One region of the Duganella sp. genome, then DNA from elsewhere that is predicted to be linked to it. Evidence: predicted binding sites of a transcription regulator. Region 1 holds the regulator's gene; the other holds the start of a gene.
The links. The regulator HrcA, encoded in region 1, represses chaperone genes, less so after heat shock. The targets are predictions, from matches to a motif close to TTAGCACTCNNNNNNNNNGAGTGCTAA.
Positions count from the first base shown of each region.

Region 2: a site for HrcA is predicted at 3,315-3,341, ahead of rpoH (RNA polymerase sigma factor RpoH). Genes of this name have one in related genera too.

Region 1 is NZ_JBCNLB010000001.1:109,291-116,439, forward strand. Features, by position in the region: gene ABDW57_RS00475 (metallophosphoesterase) at 1-532, opposite strand, end outside; gene ABDW57_RS00480 (HAD family hydrolase) at 590-1,297, shown strand; gene hrcA (heat-inducible transcriptional repressor HrcA) at 1,338-2,354, shown strand; gene fur (ferric iron uptake transcriptional regulator) at 2,441-2,869, opposite strand; gene ABDW57_RS00495 (outer membrane protein assembly factor BamE) at 3,020-3,664, shown strand; gene dapB (4-hydroxy-tetrahydrodipicolinate reductase) at 3,678-4,484, shown strand; gene ABDW57_RS00505 (MotA/TolQ/ExbB proton channel family protein) at 4,481-5,146, shown strand; gene ABDW57_RS00510 (biopolymer transporter ExbD) at 5,151-5,576, shown strand; gene ABDW57_RS00515 (barstar family protein) at 5,577-5,894, shown strand; gene map (type I methionyl aminopeptidase) at 5,881-6,717, opposite strand; gene ABDW57_RS00525 (VOC family protein) at 6,760-7,128, opposite strand.
Region 2 is NZ_JBCNLB010000004.1:104,358-111,506, forward strand. Features, by position in the region: gene ggt (gamma-glutamyltransferase) at 1-1,703, opposite strand, end outside; gene ABDW57_RS10265 (hypothetical protein) at 1,715-2,215, opposite strand; gene rpoH (RNA polymerase sigma factor RpoH) at 2,369-3,250, opposite strand; gene ftsX (permease-like cell division protein FtsX) at 3,499-4,419, opposite strand; gene ABDW57_RS10280 (ATP-binding cassette domain-containing protein) at 4,416-5,072, opposite strand; gene ftsY (signal recognition particle-docking protein FtsY) at 5,092-6,129, opposite strand; gene ABDW57_RS10290 (MerR family transcriptional regulator) at 6,200-7,144, opposite strand.

The sequences.
Region 1 (7,149 bases):
CGTTTTCGCGGTAATGGTAGTCGCCAACGTGGATCACCAGCTGCGGCTTCCAGGCGGCGGCCTGGGCGGCCACGGTGGCAAACGGATATTGTTCCTTGTCGTTGCAGGCCTGGTAGCTGTTGCTGCTCTTTTGCAGGCGGCAGCCGGTGTCGCCTATCACCACGATGCGGGTCGGTTCGGCCGTGGGCAGCGGCAGCGCGCGGCCCAGCACCCTGGCGCTGCTGGTGCCGGCCGGCAGGATGGCTTCGCAGGTCAGCAGCGGGAAGTCGGCCGCTTTGGAATCGGCTGGCACCGACGGCGTGGTGCGCAGCGGGATGGTCTGGGCCGGCGCGCGCAGCGTCATCGGCTGGCTGCGCTGGTTGAGCACGATGTCGGGGCAGGTGGGCGCGTCGATCAGCACGCGCGCCACGGCGGCGCCGTATTCGCCGATCACCACATAGGACGTAAAGTCAGGCGGCGGCAGCGGATTGGTGGCGGCGCAGCCGGCCAGCAGCATGGCCGGGGCCAGGCGTTTCAGGATGGGTAACAGCACGGGATCTCCAGCGGAATAATCCTGATGTTACCATGGTGTTTATTTGCCTACATCACCATGACTGCTCGCCGTCCGCTCGCTCTGCTGTTTGACCTTGACGATACCCTGTGGCCGATCGGCCCGGTCATCGCGGCCGCCGAGGACAGCTGGCACGCCTGGCTGGCCGGGAGCGCGCCCAAAGTGGCGCAGGCCTTCAGCGTGGCCGAGCTGCGGGTGCGCCGCATGGCGCTGCTGGCGCGCCGGCCAGAACTGATCTCCGACCTGTACCGCCTGCGGCGCGAGGCGCTGGCCGAGGTGTTTGCCGAACTGGGCGAAGACCCGGCCCATATCGAAGGCGCGATGCAGCACTTTGCCGTGCAGCGCAACCTGGTGGTGCCGTATGCCGATGTGCTGCCGGTGCTGCCGCTGCTGCAGGGCATGCTGCGGCTGGGCGTGATCACCAACGGCAACGCGGATCTTGAAGTGATCGGCATGGACCACCATTTCGAGTATGCGCTGTCGTCGTCGCAGTTTGGCCGCGCCAAGCCGGACCCGGGCATCTTCCATGCCGCCTGCGCGGCGATGGGCGTGGCGCCAGAGGAGGCGGTGTACGTGGGGGACGACCTGCGGCTGGACGTGCAGGGCGCCCAGGCGGCCGGCTTGCGCGCGGTCTGGATGAACCGCCACGGCAGCAGCGCCCACCTGGCAGCGGGCGTGACGCCGGATGCGATTTGCGCCACGTTTGACGAACTGCTCCACTGGATACGTGGGCAGATGCCGCATTGAAGTGCATAATATAAACAGGACTTTTACACCGATATTTAGTATGCAACTCGACAATCGTGCCCAAACCCTGCTCAAGGCCCTGGTGGAACGCTATATCGCGGACGGCCAGCCGGTGGGGTCGCGTGCGCTTTCCAAAATTTCCGGGCTGGAGCTGTCGCCGGCCACCATCCGCAACATCATGGCCGACCTGGAAGAGCTGGGTTACGTGGCCAGTCCGCATACCTCGGCCGGCCGGGTGCCGACGCCGCGCGGCTACCGCATCTTTGTCGATACCCTGCTGACGGTGCAGCAGCTGGACGAGCAGGCGGTGGGCGCACAGCTGCGCCTGCAATCGCCGCAGCCGCAGAAAATGATCACCAATGCGGCGCAGATGCTGTCCTCGCTGTCGCAGTTTGCCGGCGTAGTGCTGAGCCCGCGCCGCGAGTCGGTGTTCCAGCAGATCGAGTTCCTGCGCCTGGGCGAAAAGCGCATCCTGCTGGTGATCGTGGCGCCCAACGGCGACGTGCAAAACCGCCTGCTGCTGACCGACGTCGACTACAGCCCGGCCCAGCTGGTGCAATCGGCCAATTACATCAACCAGAATTACGGCGGGCTGGCGTTTGACGAAGTGCACGCGCGCCTGCAGACCGAGCTGCGCCAGCTGCGCGACGACATGGGGCGCCTGATGCAGGTGGCGGTGGAGGCGGGCAGCGAGGCCATGGCCGACGATTCCGACAACATGGTGATTGCTGGCGAGCGCAACCTGCTGTCGGTCAGCGACCTGTCATCGAACATGACGTCGCTGCGGCAGATGTTTGACATGTTTGAGCAGAAGACCGGCCTGATGCAGTTGCTGGACGTGTCGTCCAAGGCCAGCGGGGTGCAGATTTATATCGGCGGTGAATCCAGCCTGGTGCCGATGGATGAGATGAGCGTGGTGACCGCGCCGTACACCGCCAACGGCAAGATCGTCGGCACCCTGGGCGTGATCGGCCCGACCCGGATGGCGTACGAGCGGGTGATACCGATCGTCGACATCACCGCCAAGCTGCTTTCCAACGCCCTGACGCATAATTAAATTCGGGGTCAGCTCTGTCATTCGGACACGGGCTCAACTATATAATTGTTGAGCCCGTGTCCGAATGACAGAGCTGACCCCGAATTTTATGGGCGGTGCGGGCAGGCGGTTTTGGTGCAGTTGCCGTAGATCGCCAGCGCGTGCTCGGCAATCTTGAAGCCGCGCTCTTTGGCGATGGCATGCTGGCGCTCTTCGATCGATTCGTCGTAGAACTCTTCCACGCGGCCGCAGTCCACGCACACCAGGTGGTCGTGGTGCGAACCGGCGTTCAGTTCGAAGATGGCCTTGCCGGTTTCGAAGTGGTTGCGGTTCAGCAGGCCAGCCTGCTCGAACTGGGTCAGCACGCGGTACACCGTGGCCAGGCCGACGTCCATATTGTCCGCCAGCAGGATCTTGTACACGTCCTCAGCGGTCAGGTGGCGCACTTCGCTGTTCTGGAAGATATCCAGGATTTTGATGCGTGGCAGCGTGGCTTTCAGGCCGCTGGCCTTCAGGTCGGTAGGATTGTTACCCATGGTCGAGACTCGTAGATTGGTTGGCGATAGCTAGCCGCTAGTTTACCGTACTCCGACTAATCCGGTTACAAAGATTTGCCCCGTCCCGTGCCGGGTGCTTTATGATATAGCGTTTTTCGGCACATCCGCTCGACCAGATTGAGGACATTTATGCGCGTCACCCAGGCTTTTTCGCAGTCTTTGTTGCACCGTTTTACTCCTGTCGCCGCGACCGTTTGCGTCGCGCTGGCGCTGGGCGGCTGCGCGACCAAAACCACGCTGGGCGAGAAATCGACCGAGGTGAAAGACAGCGAGCCGACGCTGGATGCCAGCAAGGGCGCGCAAACCACCACTATTACCAAACTGCAACGTTTCATGTGGTTCTTCTCGCCGTATCGTCCGGACATTCAGCAGGGCAACTTCGTATCGGAAGAGATGTTGTCGCAGTTGAAAGTCGGCATGACGCAGGACCAGGTGCGCTTCATCTTCGGCACCGCGCTGCTGACCGATCCGTTCCACGGCAACCGCTGGGATTATGCTTTCCGCCTGGCCAAGGGCAATGGCGAAATCACCACCAGCCGCGTGATCGTGTTCTTTGACAAGGATGGCAAGGTGGAGCGCTGGGAAGGCGGCAACCTGCCGACCGAGAAAGAATACATCGCCCGCATCGCCGGCCCGGCGCCGAACGCCAAGAAGGAAGCGGCCATCGAGGCAGCGCTGTCCAAGCCGGCCCCGACCGCGCCGCTGCCGGCCGGCACCGACAACCCGGCCGCTGCCTCGCCGGTCGGTGTCACGATCAGCAACGACAAGAAATAACAAGGATTTGAGCATGACCCAGATGAACATCGCCATCGCCGGCGCCGGCGGCCGCATGGGCCGCATCCTGATCGAAGCCGTGCAGAATGCGGACGACGCCCGCCTGTCCGGCGCGCTGGACCGTGCCGGCTCGGAGCAGGCCGATGCCGCCGCCTTCCTCGGCAAGCCGGCCGGCGTGCCGGTGGAGTCGGACTTCAGCAAGGGCCTGGCGGGCGCGCAGTACCTGATCGACTTCACCCGTCCGGAAGCGACCCTCGAGCACCTGAAATATTGCGCCGAGCACGGCATCAAGCTGGTGATCGGCACCACCGGTTTTGACGATGCCGGCAAGGCCGCGATCGCGGCAGCGGCAAAGAAAACCGCCATCGTGTTCTCGCCCAACTTCTCGGTCGGCGTCAACGTGACCATGAAGCTGCTGGAGCAGGCCGCCAAGGCACTGTCCACCGGCTACGACATCGAAATCATCGAAGCCCACCACCGCTTCAAGGTCGATGCCCCGTCCGGCACCGCGCTGAAAATGGGCGAGGTGATTGCCGACGCGCTGGGCCGCGACCTGAAGGAACACGGCGTGTTCGCGCGCGAAGGCGTGACCGGCGAGCGCGATCCCTCGTCGATCGGTTTTGCCACCATCCGCGGTGGCGACATCGTGGGCGACCACACCGTGCTGTTTGCCGGCATCGGCGAGCGCATCGAGATCAGCCACAAGTCCAGCAGCCGCGTCACCTACGCGCATGGCGCCATCCGCGCCTGCCGCTTCCTGGCCGACAAGCCGACCGGCCTGTTCGACATGTATGACGTGCTGGGCCTCAAAGACAAATGAATCCCGCGGCCAGCCAATTCACCCTGAGCCGCTTCTGGGAGCAGGGTGACGCCATCAGCCATGCGGTGGCGTTTGTGCTGCTGGCGATGTCGCTGGTCAGCTGGTTCTTCATCCTGGCCAAGGCCTATGCGTCCTGGCGCATCCGTCGCAGCGCGCCGGCGGTGCAGGCCTTCTGGGATGCGCCCAGCATGCAGGACGGCGTGGCCGCGCTGGCGCTGGCCGATCCTGAACAGATTTTCCTGCCGCTGGCGCAGCAGGGCGCCGCGCAGCTGACCGCTGCCGCCCGGCCGTCGCTGGGCGGCGAGATGGACCGCTCGGCGCAGGCCACGCGCGTGCTGCGCGCGGCGATACAACGTTCTACCAACCGGCTTGAGGCCGGCCTGACGCTGCTGGCGTCGATCGGCGCCACGGCGCCGTTTGTCGGCCTGCTGGGCACTGTCTGGGGCATTTACCATGCGCTGGCCAATGTCTCCTCGCACGGCACGGTGCAGATCGATAAAGTGGCCGGCCCGGTGGGCGAGGCGCTGGTGATGACTGCGATCGGCCTGACGGTGGCGATTCCGGCAGTGCTGGCCTACAATGGTTTCAACCGCGTCAATCGCCTGACCCTGGCCGAGCTGGACGCCTTCGCACACGACCTGCACGCTTACCTGACCAAGTAAGATCATGGCCTTCGGCGCATTCAATCACCACCGCAATCCCGGCCCGATGGCCGACATCAACGTCACGCCGATGGTGGACGTGATGCTGGTGCTGCTGGTGATTTTCATCCTTGCCGCGCCGATGTTCACCGGCTCGGTGCAGCTCGAGCTGCCGAAGGCGCAGGCCCCGGCCGCGCAAACGGCGCCGGCGGCGACCGTCACGCTGTCGATCGACGCCAAGGGCCAGGTTTTCTGGAATAACGATCCGGTGGAGAAGGACGCGCTGGAGTCGCGCCTGATCGAGGCGGCCAGACTGGACCCGCAACCGGAACTGCAGCTGCGTGCCGACAAGGACACCCGCTACGAAGTGGTGGCGCAGGTGATGGCCGCGGCGCAAAGCAATGGATTAACGAAATTGGGCTTCGTCACGGACCCCAAGGAGAAGAAATAAATGGCTACCGCAGAACTGAACGGCGCAGCGATCAAGGATTTCGACAGCTTCCACGCCGAATGCAAGGCCGCGATGGGCTTTCCCGACAGCTACGGCAATACCATGGATGCCTGGGTCGATTGCCTGAGCTATCTGCGCGATGACGATAGCATGAGCAAGTACAAGCTCAAGCCGAATGAGGTACTCGACATCGTCATCAAGGACGCGGCGGTCATGCAGCCCGACATCCTGGAAGAAGTCACCTACTGCGTGGCCGGCCTGAACGAGCGCTACGAAGATTACGGCGAAAAGCCGGCCCTCAAACTTACCCTGCGCTGATTTCTACCCCGGCCGGCACCGCGTTCGGAATATTGGCCTTGGCGCCGGTTTCGCCGGGCGCCAGCGTCAGCACCTCGAAGCCGGTTTCGGTGACGTGTACCATGTGCTCCCATTGCGCCGACAAGGATTTGTCGCGCGTCTCGACGGTCCAGCCGTCGCTCAATTCTTTCGTTGCGGCCTTGCCGGCGTTGATCATCGGCTCGATGGTGAACAGCATGCCCGGCTTCAGCACCATGCCCTGCCCTGGTCGGCCATAGTGCGTCACCTGCGGATCTTCGTGGTAGACCTGGCCGATGCCGTGGCCGCAGTAATCCAGCACCACGCTGTAGCCGGCTTTCTCTGCCACGGTCTGGATGGCGAAGCCGACGTCGCCCAGCGTGGCCTTCGGCTTGACGGCGCGGATGCCGGCCCACATGGCGGCGTAGGTGGTTTCCACCAGCTTGCGGGTGGGCTTGGACGGTTCGCCGACGTAGTACATGCGGCTGGTGTCGCCGTGCCAGCCGTCCTTGATGACGGCCACGTCGATGTTGATGATGTCGCCGTTTTTCAGCACCTGGGTTTCCGATGGAATGCCGTGGCACACCACGTGGTTGACCGAGCTGCACACGGTGGCCGGGAAGCCGCCGTAGCCAACGTTGGCCGGGATCGCCTGCTGCACGTTGACGATGTAGTCGTTGCACAGCTTGTCGAGGTAGGCCGTGGTCACGCCCGGCTTGACGTGGGGAGCGATCATGGTCAGGACATCGGCCGCCAGCTGGGCGGCGACGCGGGCCTGAACCATTTGCTCGGGCGTTTTGATGAGATTGGCGTTACGGCGGGACATGGACTACCTCGTTATTTGCTGAGGCGGTATTGTCCCACAATCTCAGCGTACCGCCTTTAAATCAAAGTGCGGGTTGAGGATGAGGCACAGCAGGTTGCCGAAGGGATCGGCCAGTTCGACCGTGCGGATGCCTTCGCCGACGTCCTGGATGGCGCCGTGGATGGTGGCGCCCAGCGCGGTGATGCGGGCGACTTCGGCTTCGATATCGTCCACGCCCCAGTAGACCAGTGCGCCAGCCTGGGCGGGCGTGCCGCCGTCCGGCAGCAGGCCCAGCTCGAAGCCGCCGATGTTGAAGCCGACGTAGAACGGCTGGTCAAAATACGGCTGGGCGCCAAAGACTTGGATGTACCAGTCCTTGGCGGCGGCCAGATCGGCCACCGGGTAGATGGCGGTGCGCAGTCCCTTGATCATGTGTGTCTCCAGTTGATGAAA
Region 2 (7,149 bases), on a different contig from region 1:
AGCGCGCTGCCGACGCCGTGGCGTTTGCCTTCGCTGACCGCCGTCACCGTGCCGTCGGGATTGAACACCAGTGCATTGGCCGCGCCGATTTCTTCCGGCGTCTTGCTCCAGTGCTGACCGGTCTTTTCCAGTGCCTGCGCCTGTGCACTGCCTACGAAGCCCGGTTCCACATCGGTCGCCATGCCATTGCGCTCTGACAGGCGCGGCGCGTTCAGCGCATCCGGCATTGACATGCCGAGATCCACGTAGTTGAAGATGGTCTGCATCACGGTGGTGATGATGGTGGCGCCGCCTGGGCTGCCGATCGAGAACGCCGGCTTGCCATCCTTGAAGGCGATGGTGGGCGACATGCTGCTGCGCGGGCGCTTGCCGGCTTCCGGCACGTTGGGCGAAGGACCGGAAAAATCGAAATCGGTCATCTCGTTATTCAGCAGGAAGCCATAGCCCGGCACCACGATGCCGCTGCCGCCCCATGATTCAATCGTGTAGGTGTAGGAGACCACGTTGCCGTCCTTGTCGGAGACGGTGAGGTGGGTGGTGTGCGCCCCTTCCGCCAGCAGCTTGTTGGCGTTGGGACGCAGCGGTACGCTGACGTCGTTCTGGAACGGATAAGGGTCGCCTGCCGGCGCCTGCACGCTGGCCTGCACCGGATTGATCAGCTCACGGCGGCGCGCGGCGTAATCCTTGCTCAGCAGTCCGGCCACTGGCGCGTCGACATATTCAGGATCGGCCAGGTAAGCGTTGCGGTCGGCGAAAGCCAGGCGGCTGGCTTCCAGATACAGGTGTTCTGCCTTGGCGCGCGGCAGCGATTTGAGGTCGTAGCCTTCCAGGATATTCAGCGCCTCGGCCACCGCCACGCCACCGCTGCTGGGCAGCGGCATGCCGTATAAATCATAGCCGCGATAGGTGCTGTGCACCGGCTGGCGCAGGCGCGCTTCGTAGTTGGACAGGTCGGCCAGCGTCATGCTGCCGCCGTTGGCATTGACCGTGTCGGCCACCGCGCGCGCCAGTTTGCCGGTGTAGAAAACCTTGACGCCGCCGGCCGCCAGCTCGCGGTAAGCCTTGGCCAGGTCCGGATTGCGCAGCATGGTGCCGGCCGGGATGGCTTTGCCATTGCGCAGGTAGAGCGCCGCCGTGGCGGGAAATTTGGCAAACTTGGCCTCGTTGCCTTGCACCAGGCGCGAGAAGTTGTCATTGACCTTGAACCCTTGCGTGGCCACCCTGATCGCCGGCGCCAGCACCTGCTTGAACGACATCGACCCATAGCGGTCCAGTGCCTCGTGCCAGCCGCGCACCGTGCCTGGCACGCCGACCGAGCGGCCGCTGGCCAGCACTTCCTCGAAATCGAGTTCCTTGCCGTCTTTCAAAAACACGGTGGGCGTAAAGCTGGCTGGCGCCGTTTCGCGGTGGTCAATGGTGATCACGCGCTTTTCCTTGGCCAGGTAAATCACCATGAAACCGCCGCCGCCGATGCCGCAGCTGAACGGATCGGTCACGCCCAGCGTGGCGGCGGCCGCCACCGCCGCATCGACCGCGTTGCCGCCTTGGTTCAGGATGGCGATGGCCGCTTGCGAAGCCGGTTCGCTGATGGTGGCCACGGCGCCGCCGGTGCCGGTGGCAACCGGGGTCTTGGCGGCAGCCGGCAGCGTCAGGGAAATCAGGATCGAGGAAACGAGTACGGTGCGCGGCAGTCTGGTGGTCATGTGGACAAGGTTTAAGGTGGATTAATGTTGCTCACCTTTAAGCTTACCTGATAATCCGGCGTGGTTTCATTTTTCGACGGCGCCTGCTGCGGCGTGAAGCCGGCCAGCGTGAAACTGAGGCCGTTGCGCGTCACGCTGGGCGTGCCGTTGGGCATGTTGTCCGACAGCACAAAGTTGCTGGCGCTGCCGTCCGGCTGCTGCAGCGCGAAGCTGAAGCTGATGTAGCCGGCCCAGACGCACACCGCGCCCTCACGGCAGCGGCTGTCATTGACCCGTTCCAGCCGCAGCACCGGAGCGGACGGCGCCACGCTGGCGCCGCCGTTGGCGGTGGCGGCCGGCGTAATCATCACGCTGCTCCCCTGTCGCAGCACATAGGTTTGGGTGAAGGCGGCCGGCGCACTGCTGCGCTTGACGCCGGCGACGCTGCTGGTGCTGCCACAGGCGTGCAGCGCGGCCATGACGGCCACCAGCAGCGGCAGCACAATCAGCTGCCGCAAGATGGTTGTTTTCATCGGAGACTCCTGCATCCTTTGCCAGCAAGCTTAACAAAAAGACCACGCGGACGGCGCACGAACGGCACGCCATCAGCGCCATGTCAAAGGACGGGTAAAAAAAATGCCGCGCGGCGCAGGCGCCGGCGGCATTCCGGGGAGAGTGGTGACGGCTTACACGTAGGCGGCCAGGGCGCCTTTCATTTTCTTCAGCGCGGCGGCCTCGATCTGGCGGATACGCTCGGCCGAGACGCCGAATTCGTCCGCCAGCGTGTGCAGCGTGGCGCCCGAACCGTCGTCGTTGGCCAGCCAGCGCGCTTCGATGATGCGGCGCGAGCGGGCGTCCAGCTTGCCCAGCGCTTCTTCCAGACCTTCCGACTGCAGACGGGTCACCTGTTCGGCTTCCAGCACGCGGGTCGGCTCCGACGCTTCGGACGACAGGTAGGCGATCGGCGCGAACTTGTCGTCTTCGTCATCGGTAGGCGATTCCAGCGCGATGTCACGGCCGCTCAGGCGGGTTTCCATCTCGATCACTTCCTCGCGCTTGACGTCCAGCGTCTTGGCCAGCTGGTCGATCTGGGCCGGGGTCATGGCGTCCAGGCCTTGCTTATGGCTGCGCAGGTTGAAGAACAGCTTGCGCTGGGCCTTGGTGGTGGCCACTTTAACCAGGCGCCAGTTCTTCAGGATGTATTCGTGCATCTCGGCCTTGATCCAGTGCATGGCGTACGACACCAGGCGCACGCCCTGATCGGGGTCGAAACGCTTGACCGCCTTCATCAGGCCGATATTGCCTTCCTGGATCAGGTCGCCATGCGGCAGGCCGTAGCCCAGATAGCCGCGCGCGATCGAGACCACCAGGCGCAGGTGAGACATCACCAGCTGCTGGGCGGCGCCGAGGTCGGCTTGCTCCTTGAGGCGCTTGGCCAGCGAGATTTCTTCTTCGTGCGTAAGCATCGGCAGGCGATTTACGGCCGAAATATAGGCATCCAGGTTCCCCAGGTTGCCACTAAACCCGAGTCCCAGAGCACTGTTTTTTGCAGGTACCACGGACATCATCGTCATTTTCGTTTCCTTCGCTTGAGATTGCTTATGAGCACTAACGTACTCTGTCGAACATATATTAGCACTCTCTGTCGATGAGTGCCAATCATCCGATTTCTATGGGCTTCATAGCAAAAATACTATGGAGATTTCTGTTGTATTAGAATGCGCGATGGATCTTAGGTCTGGCTTAACGATGAAAAACATCCTAAGCCCGGCAGCAGCGCCGCTCCGTGCGCGCACGCACGGAGCGGGCATGGGGATTAGTTCAGGCGGGCGGTATGGCGCTTGACCGAGAGGCGGGCGCCGATCAGGCCGAGGCCGGCCGACAGGGCCAGCAGGCCGGCCACCGCCAGCGGCGGCAGCGGCGCCAGCTGGAATTCCGAGGCGTATAACCTGGCAAATTCGGCAATCGCGGTGTTCAGCGGGCGCAGCGCCAGCGTCACCGCGCCGAGGGCGACCCCGCCGGCGCACAGGCCCAGCAGGGCGCCGGTGTAATAGAAGGGACGGTGGATGAAGCTGTCGGTGGCGCCGATCAGCTTGGACACCAGGATTTCCTCGCGCTGGGTCATCACCTGCAGGCGGATGGTGTTGAAGATCACCGCCACCACCACCGTGCCCAGCGTGGCCGCCAGCAACAGCAGCGCCAGGCGCAGAATATTCAGCAGCGCGGCCAGGCGCTTGACCCAGGCCGAATCGACCTGCACCGTATCGACGCCGGCCAAAGCGCGGATCTGCCCGGCCAGCGCATCGACGTCGCCGCCGGCCTGGGCGTTGCGGAAGGCGTCCAGTTTCACCACGTAGCTGTCCGGCAGCGGATTGTCGCCCAGCGTGGCCAGCACGTCGGCCAGGCCGTTCTTGTCCTTCAGGTTATCCAGCGCTTTTTCGCGCGGGGTGAAGATGATTTTGGCCTGCTTGTCCTTCACCGTCTGGCGCAGCAGCACGGCCAGGCCTTCGGCCTGTTCGCGCGGCGTGTCCTGCTTCAGGAATACGCTGATTTCCGGATCGACCGACAGCGTTTCCGACATCGGGCGCACATTGTCCAGCAGGGTCACGCCCATGAAGGGCAGGGCCAGCGCAATCGCCACCACCAGGATATTGAACAGGAAACCACCCGGCGAGCGGCGCAGATGCACCAGCGCGGCAGCCAGCGCGTAGCGGTGTTGGCGGAACCAGTACGTCATGCCGCCACCTCCACCTGGCCCTGGTTGAGATGGATGACCCGCGCGGCGGCATCCAGCATCACCTCGTCGTGGCTGGAAATCAGGCAGGTGACGCCGACCGAGTTGAAGGCTTTCAGCGCCTCCAGCACCTTGTTGGCGCTGGCGCGGTCGAGGTTGGCGGTCGGCTCGTCGGCCAGAATCACCTGCGGCCGGTTGACGATGGCGCGTGCGATCGACACCCGCTGCTGCTCGCCGCCCGACAGGGCCAGCGGCTGCGCATCGGCGCGGTCGCCCAGGCCGACTTTATCGAGCGCGGCGCGGGCGCGCTGTTCGGCCTGGCCGTGGGCGGCGCCGGTCACCAGCAGCGGCAGCATGACGTTGGCCAGCACGCTGCGGTCGGTCAGCAGGCGCTGCTGCTGGAAAATCAACCCCAGGTTGCGGCGCAGAAAGGGCACCGCCACCGGCTTGATGCGGCTGATGTCCTGGCCGTTGACGATCACCTGCCCGGAGCTGGGGCGCTCCATGGCGGCGATCATTTTCATCAGGGTGGATTTGCCGGCGCCGGATGGGCCGGCGAGGAAAACCAGTTCGCCTTTATTGACCGTCAATGACACGTCGCGCAGCGCCGTCACATCGGAAGAGTATTGTTTGGAGACGTTCCGGAATTCGATCATAGAGGTCTGGTGAGGTGAATTAGCCAAGCAGTGCTTCTACAAATTCGGCAGCCACGAACGGCTGCAGGTCTTCAATCTTTTCGCCCACGCCGATGAAGTACACCGGCACCGGCCGCACGCGCGCAATTGCCGCCAGCACGCCGCCCTTGGCGGTGCCGTCCAGCTTGGTGATCACCAGGCCGGTCAGCCTGAGGGCGTCGTCGAAGGCTTTCACTTGTGCCAGCGCATTTTGCCCGGTATTGCCGTCGATCACCAGCAGCGTTTCGTGCGGTGCGCCGTCCATGCCCTTGCCGATCACGCGCTGGACTTTTTTCAGTTCTTCCATCAGGTGCAGCTGGGTAGGCAGGCGGCCGGCGGTGTCGACCATGACCACGTCCACGCCCTTGGCTTTGCCGGACTGGACGGCGTCAAACGAGACGGCGGCCGGGTCGCCCGAGGCTTGCGAAATCACGGTGATGTTGTTGCGCTGGCCCCAGACCATCAGTTGCTCGCGGGCGGCGGCACGGAAGGTGTCGCCGGCGGCCAGCAGCACCGACTGGCCGTGGGTCTGCATATGCTTGGCCAGCTTGCCGATGGTGGTGGTCTTGCCGGCGCCGTTGACGCCGGAAATCATCATCACGGTCGGGGTGTGGCGGCCCAGTTCGAACGGGCGCTGCAGCGGCGTCAGCAGTTCGATCAGCAGTTGCTTGAGGGCGGCCTTGACGGCGGCCGCGTCCAGCAGCTTGTCTTCCTTGACCTTGCGCTTGAGCGCATCCAGCAGATAGGTGGTGGCGTCGACGCCGGCGTCGGACATCAGCAGGGCCGCTTCCAGTTCATCGTACAGGTCGTCGTCTATCCTGGCGCCGACGAACAGGATGGACAGGTTGTTGGAAGTTTTGGACAGGCCGGCCTTCAGGCGCGACATCCACGACTGCTTTTGCGCCGGCTCTTCAATCGGCAACAGGTCGGGCAGGGGGGCGGATGCGACGGGCGCCGCAGGCGCGGCGGGAGTAGGGGCGACGACAGGCGCCGCAGGCGCTTCGGGAGCGACAGGTTTTTTCTTGAAGAAACTGAACATGATGTGTAAGTGGGGGTGCTGGCCAGCACAAACTTTGCTTATTTTACCAGAGCGCAGGCGCGCCCCGTGCTCAGCCGGCCGACAGCACCGCGTTGCGCGCGCGCCATTCGGCAATCGCGCCGGCCAGTTCGGCCAGTTCAAACACGCGCACGTAAGCGGGGCGGCGGCGCTTGAGCGCGGCGTTGCTGCCGCCGGCCCACAGCTCGGCGCAGCCGGCCAGGCGCATGTGCAGTTCCGCCAGGCCATCCAGCGCCTGGCGCGGATTCATCGCCACCGAGAATGACAGCGCGATGATGTCCACCCGTTGCACCCGTGCTGCCTCCACGATATCCAGCAGCGGCGTCTGCACGCCCAGTGAAATGCATTGCGCGCCGTCGGCCACGCACATGGCCTCGGCCATCAGCAAGCCCAGGCCATGACGTTCCTGCGGCAAGGTGGTCAGCAGGATGCGCGGCGTGCCGATGTTGCTGGCATTCGCTTGCGGCATGGCGAAAATCGCGCTGCGCATCACCACCGTCAGCGACTCGGTATATAAATGCTCTTCAAACGTGGCCAGTTGGCCGGCGGCCCAGGCTTCGCCGATCAGGGTGGTCAGCGGCGCCACCAGCTCGATCACGAAACTCTTCAGACCCATCATCAGCAGCGCCTGCGACAGCTTGCGGCGCAGCGCTTCCATTTGATGGCTCTTGCACAAATCGAGATAGGTTTGCAGCTCCGGCGCCGGCGCCTGGTTGCCGCTCTTGCCGGTGGCCTTGCCGGTCAGCGCCTGCAATTCGTCGGTGCTGTATTGAATCACTTTGCCGGGGCGAAAACCGAGGTCGATCAGGCGTTTCACCAGCCGCAGCTTGTGCACCTGTTCGATCGGGTACACCCGCTCGCCGTTCGGGTCGCGCAAGGGCTGCGGGAAGTCGTAACGGCGTTCCCACACGCGCAAGGTTTCCTTCGCCACGCCGGTATCGCGCTCAACGTCGCTGATCGTGCTAGGAACTGTTTGTGAGGGGACTTTGTTTGTCATTAGGG